Linked DNA regions of Lacibacter sp. H407. The protein of the gene in region 1 interacts with the protein of each later gene in a pairwise test. Links are inferred from orthologs where the notes say so. Each region holds a gene or a part of one and is shown in the gene's direction. Other genes may lie near its edges.

Region 1 (3,108 bases):
GGACAAAGAAAAGATTTCTGATAAATGCGTTAGGATGGGGGGCTTACCTCTTTGCTTACGAATTTTTGTTCAGAGGTATTTTGCTCATTATGTGTTACAACGCTTTTGGTTTTTGGCCGGCTGTCGCTATCAATATTGCTTTATATTGTTGCACTCACATACCTAAAGGGATGAATGAAACAATTGGCGCTTTTCCGTATGGCATTCTACTTTGCTATATTACCATTGCTACAAACAGTCTTTTTGTATCTTTTTTCACGCATTGGATCATGTCTCTTTCAAGCGATTTCTTTTCTGTAAAGTATAATCCGAAAATGAAATTTGTATGAGCGAAAGCGTTGCGGGCAAAATTGTAATTATTACCGGCTCTTCTATGGGAATAGGCAAAGCCCTTGCTATTTGGTTGGGCAAGTGTGGTGCAAAAATTATTATCAATGCACGTAATGAAACACGCCTTAAAGAAGCTGAAGCGGAATTGAAAGCTTTACAAATAGAAGTTTACTCGTTTGCCGGAGACATCACACAAGTACCAATAGCCGAAGCTCTTATTCAGTTTGCATTAAAGCAATTTGGAGTGATAGATATTTTAGTCAACAATGCAGGTACATCCATGCGGGGAAGAATAGAATCGGTATCAGCAGATGTTTTGAAACGTATTTATGAGATCAATACCATTGCGCCGATCATGCTTACTCAAATGGCCATCCCGTACATAAAAAAACAAAAAGGAAGTATTGTTTTTATTTCAAGCCTTGCCGGGTTAAAAGGCTTACCATTTATATCCATTTACTGCTCTGCAAAAATGGGGCTTACCGCAATTGCAGATGCTTTGCGAATAGAGCATCGGGAAGATAAAATTCATGTGGGGCTGGTATATGTAGGAATTACAGCAGTAGAAAACGGCAAAACAACCATAGGGCCAAATGGTGAATTTATTCCGCTGGATGAAAGAAAGGGATGGCATGTTGCCAGCCTTGAACATGTTGCAAAAAAAATAGCCCAAAACATTGTGTCACGGAAAAACAAAACTATCATCGGCTTGTCTGGAAAAATCTATTACACGCTGGTTCGTTTATTCCCAACCTTAGCAGACTTGCTAACACGAAAAACGTACAAAAAACAAAAACAGCTCTACAGTTAAATTATTCGTCTTGTAGAATTTCTTTTTATTGTTTCTTTACACTGTGAAACAATTCCGACAAAAACAACAACGTCCCAAAAAATCTTCCTTAGTAGTTGGTCGTATTCCTATACTGGAAGCCTTGCAGGAAGGAAAGCAACTCGATCGTATTTACATGCAGAATAACCAGCATGGCGATGTAGCAGAGGAGATCCTGAAGCTTGCGTTTAAACAGCAGGTGCCGGTGAATAAAGTGCCTGTTGAAAAACTAAACAGCTTTAACGTAGGCGATCATCAGGGATTTATTGCACAACTTTCGAAGATCCGTTATCAGGATTTACAACAAGTGATTGATTGGGTTGTAGAGAAAGGTGATGTGCCAATGTTTGTTATCCTTGATGGAGTAACTGATATCCGGAATATTGGGGGCATCGCCCGTACTGCTTTATGCTGTGGTGCACAAGCCCTCATCATTCCCGATAAAGGAGTAGGGGCATTGAACGAAGATGCCATTCTTGCGAGCGCAGGCGCATTGGAATTAATTGCTGTTTGCAGAGTAAACAGTTTAATGAAAGCCGTGGATGATCTGCACCTGAATGGCATTCGTGTGTTTGCGAGTGAAATGACAGCGGCAAAAAATATTTATGATTGCGATTTTAAAGAACCTTGTGCCATTGTAATGGGAGGCGAAGAGAAAGGCGTTTTTCCCGGCTTGATGAAGATATGTGATGAAACTTTCAAAATCCCGATGAAAGGAGATTTTGAAAGTTTGAATGTAGGTATAGCAACGGCCATGATCTTGTACGAAGCAATGAAGCAACGAGGTTAATTTTCTTATGGTTGAAAAAAATGAATACTATCTTCTTCATATCGCTGTAGATTGTATAAGATGCGGATTATTACTCATCCAGTCAAAGCATTCTTTGATAGCCGTTTCAACCGATGTTTGCGGCATATCCAGTTCTTCAACTGCTTCTTTACTGCTGATGTAAAGTTTATCACAAGCTATTTTTGAGGTTGGGTATGTTATGATCGGTTTTTTACCGAACAATTCTCCTCGCATACTTCCAATCAATCCTACGAATTTGATAATATTGTCAGGTACTTTATAAGGAGGTGCAGACACACCAATGACGGTTGTTACTTTTTCAAAAAAATCCTGATAAGTAAGGTTTTCGTTGCCGGTTACATAATATTTCCCGGTGCGTCCCATTTCAATACTGTTAGCAATAGCCGTTGCAACATCTCTTACATGAACAAAATTGCGGCCACCCCCCGTGTAAAATTTCAACTTTCGTTTTGCCAATGCAAGAATCAGTTTTCCGGAACTTGGCAATGAATCATATGGTCCAATCATAAAGGTGGGCAAAATGGCCAATGCCGGTAATCCTTCTTGCTTCGCTTCATTCAGTACAAGTTGCAAAGCAATATACTTTGAATCAATATAATCCAGTCCGTATTTTGCGCCAGTAAAAGGTAGTTTATACTTTTTATACTGGTCGGTACCCGGTGCGTTAAGTGAACTACCTGAACCAACATAGATAAGTCGTTTTAAATTAAATTTTTTCACGGCACTTACTACATTTCTGGTTCCTTCAATATTTACCTCCCAGATTTTCTTAGAACGTGAAGGCCAGTAGTCGGTTATTGCTGCAGCATGTATCACAACGTCGTATTCCTGCACGGCTGCTTCGAGTGATTCTTTATCGAGTACATCACCAAAATGTTTTTTTATCGGCAAGTCTGTCAATGTTTTTGTGTACGACCTTGTTTGAATAAAAACACCAACGGAATAGCCACGATGAAGTAATAAACGAACAAGGTTACTTCCAAGCAAACCTGTTGCACCGGTAATAAGTATTCGCATAAAATGTAGATTTTGGGTGATACATAACGAGGGTTGACTATAAACTTTCTTTGTATTCTTGTGTTGAGTTTAAAAATCGATCTGATAACTGAGTATCGGAACAATACCTGATTGCTGTTTA
Region 2 (3,158 bases), 330 kb from region 1 along the record:
AATATAAAGATCGTCCAGCAAAGTACACCGGTCATTAAAGCAGTCGCCGCCTTATTAATCTTGACAGTATGTTCGAGTGCAATCAGTAGGTAGCCGAGTATAAATATCGAAACGATCAGAATTGTAGCCATCTGTGCCTGTATTAAAGGCTGCAAAGATAGTCCCTAATAAAAAGAACGGTCGTAATCATTGCGTTTGATTCAACGATATGAGTTTACTATGTAAAATTTGTTAAGCTTTCTTTCACACAGCAAAACAAAAAAACAACGTTTCAGTTACAGGAAAACACAAACCGGTCAGGAATTTTATTCCAACTGGTAACAAAGCAATTGGCATTATTTTAGCAAACATTTTATCAATCATCTATCCATGTTTCAAAAAAGCAGTCTCGTATTTCTTATTGTGTCTGTTCTAACCATTTCAGCTTCTTTCGCTCAATACCGTCATCAGGCAGGTGTTCGGCTAGGCAGTAACGATCAGGTTGTTGCTACGGGATTCACCTACCGCTATCATTTCAATAACAACAAAGCTGTAGAAGCCATCCTTAACCTCCGAGATCCACTTGCATTGGGTGCCATGTATGAAATATTTAAACCCATCGGAGCGGTTGAAAACCTGCATTGGTTTTATGGAGGTGGCGCTTTTGTTGGATTTACAGGGTTTGATAATTTCGGCCTGTTAGGAATTGCCGGTCTCGACTATCAATTTACAGAAGTGCCCATTAATTTATCGATCGACTGGAAACCAGAGCTAACATTGATCGAAGGTGTTCAATTCAGAGCTTCAACCGTTGCCGTTTCTGTTCGCTTTGCATTTCTGAAAAAATAATTTGTTCTCTTGGTCTCTTGAAAGGTCTGATCGTTATCAGGCCTTTTTGTATTTGCAATTGTAACTTTAGCGTATGAAAATCTTTTCAGCCGAACAGATCAAAGCATGGGATGCATACACAATTGAGCATGAACCAATTTCTTCCATTGATCTGATGGAACGTGCCGCCACCGCCTGTGCAGAATGGATCATGCTGCACCACTTCTCCAAAAAGAAGCTACATGTTTTTTGCGGTAAAGGAAACAATGGCGGTGATGGACTTGCGATCAGCCGACTTCTTTTGCAGGAAGGCTGCAATGTAACCGTGTACATTCTTGAAAATGGAAAACTCGGAACCGATGATTTTCAAAAAAATCTTGCAGTATTACACACGCATACAAAAGACATTCATTTTTTACAATCGCCGGAGTTTTTTCCCGCTTTGCAATCAGATGATGTGGCAATTGACGCCTTGCTTGGAACAGGTTTAAATAAACCATTGGATGGATTAGTTGCTGCATTAGCCGAACATATCACCCACTCTCCTGCTGCCGTTATTTCCATTGATATTCCGTCGGGGATGTTTGCCGATAAAAGTTGCAAAGAACACACTTGCATCAGAGCCGACTATACACTTAGCTTTCAGCAATACAAAACCTGTTTTTTGATGACTGAAAATGCAGAATATTGCGGCGATGTGCATTTGCTCAACATTGGTTTGCACCAGGCCTATTATGATCAAACAGTTGCTGAGCATCAATTGATCGACCGGGCATTGATCAATACCATTTATCGAAAACGAAAAAACCATTTACACAAAGGCAATTTTGGTCATGCACTGATAACGGCAGGTAGTTATGGAAAAATTGGCGCTGCTGTATTAAGTGCAGAAGCCTGCTTACGCAGCGGTGCAGGATTACTAACGGTGCACAGCCCACGCTGCGGGTATGATATTTTGCAAACAAGTATTCCCGAAGCCATGCTGGATACTGATCCGGAAGAACGCTTTCTTTCTACACTTCCAACTGATCTCTTACGCTATGCTGCAATTGGGATTGGACCGGGCATTGGCCTGCACGAAAAAACAGCGGAACTGTTGTTACAACTGTTGAAGCAAATTCATCAGCCAATTATATTGGATGCCGATGCACTGAATCTCTTATCGATCAAAAAAGATATGGCAACATATCTTCATGAAGATTGTTTGCTCACGCCCCATCCAAAAGAATTTGAACGGTTGTTTGGTAAAACAGCAAATGATTTTGAACGGGCCGAACTTGCACAACAAAAATCAATTGAGTTAAATTGTGTGATCGTGTTGAAAGGTCATCACACATTTATTGCTTGCCCCAACGGCAATGCATACTTCAACAATACCGGCAATGCAGGTATGGCCACTGCAGGCAGTGGTGATGTATTGACTGGCATACTCACCGGTTTGCTGGCGCAAGGTTATAATACAGAAGAAGCAGCAATACTCGGTGTTTATTTACATGGCTTGGCAGGCGATTTAGCTGCACAACAGATATCGCAGGAAGCAATGCTGGCGGGAGATATTGTCAATCATATTGGTGATGCATTTTTGCAACTTTCACAAACCAACTGATGCATGCAGCAACAATCAACTTCTTCTTTTATTGTTGCGTTTATCTGTGTGTTACTAATCAGTCAATTAAACGTAACAGCACAGTCAACAGATTCTGCTGTTAATAAAAGTCATCTGCTGGTAGTACCTGTTATTTCCCGTTCTATTGAAACCGATTGGTCGTTTGGTGCCGGCGGCACCTATACATTTTATACAACACGAAAAAAAGATTCAACCACACGTACTTCTTCCATTCGTTTTCTCGGCAGCTATTCGTTGCGGAAGCAATTTATTTTCACCATCAACGGACCGGTATTTTTTCCGGGTGAAAAATATATTTTAAACAGCCATTTTTCGTACAGCTCGTTCCCCGACCGATTTTGGGGACTGGGTAATAAAACCCCAACCAGTAACGAAGAAGAATACGATTTCAGACAATTCTATGTACACCTGCATGGCGAACGTTTATTGGGTCATAAAGTATTTGCCGGATTGATCTATGATTTTCAACGGGTGATCGATATCAATGTAAAAGATGCTGGCCTGTTTGAACAACAACAGGTAGCAGGTCGACAACCTTACCAGGTGTCGGGTCTTGGTGCCAGTATTTCATGGGATACACGCAACAACACATTCTGGCCCAACAAAGGACATTTACTTTCATTGCAGGCAACGCATTTCACTTCATTGCTTTTATCAGATCATCGTTACACAAATTTTATTGCTGATGCACGATTGTACAAACGCATTTATCGAAAACAAATTT

Evidence for each region.
Region 2: the proteins of rlmB (region 1) and WG989_RS18440 interact in binary tests that used the Escherichia coli proteins (3 or more experiments, as listed by UniProt). The link is inferred for Lacibacter sp. H407 from one-to-one orthologs.

Annotation. Positions count from the first base shown.
Region 1 is NZ_JBBKTU010000001.1:3,959,219-3,962,326, forward strand. The notes cover bases 224-3,066. They hold rlmB (23S rRNA (guanosine(2251)-2'-O)-methyltransferase RlmB), read left to right. Parts: upstream 224-1,184; coding sequence 1,185-1,949; downstream 1,950-3,066. Other genes in these bases: WG989_RS17065 (CPBP family intramembrane glutamic endopeptidase), read left to right, coding at 224-329; WG989_RS17070 (SDR family NAD(P)-dependent oxidoreductase), read left to right, coding at 326-1,141; WG989_RS17080 (NAD-dependent epimerase/dehydratase family protein), read right to left, coding at 1,986-2,987; WG989_RS17085 (TonB-dependent receptor), read right to left, coding at 3,057-3,066. Outside these bases: more of WG989_RS17065, read left to right, coding at 1-223; more of WG989_RS17085, read right to left, coding at 3,067-3,108. UniProt on the Escherichia coli protein: Specifically methylates the ribose of guanosine 2251 in 23S rRNA.
Region 2 is NZ_JBBKTU010000001.1:4,292,719-4,295,876, forward strand. The notes cover bases 265-3,157. They hold WG989_RS18440 (NAD(P)H-hydrate dehydratase), read left to right. Parts: upstream 265-901; coding sequence 902-2,413; downstream 2,414-3,157. Other genes in these bases: WG989_RS18435 (hypothetical protein), read left to right, coding at 370-828; WG989_RS18445 (BamA/TamA family outer membrane protein), read left to right, coding at 2,417-3,157. Outside these bases: sodium:proton antiporter NhaD, read right to left, coding at 1-131; more of WG989_RS18445, read left to right, coding at 3,158-3,158. UniProt on the Escherichia coli protein: Bifunctional enzyme that catalyzes the epimerization of the S- and R-forms of NAD(P)HX and the dehydration of the S-form of NAD(P)HX at the expense of ADP, which is converted to AMP.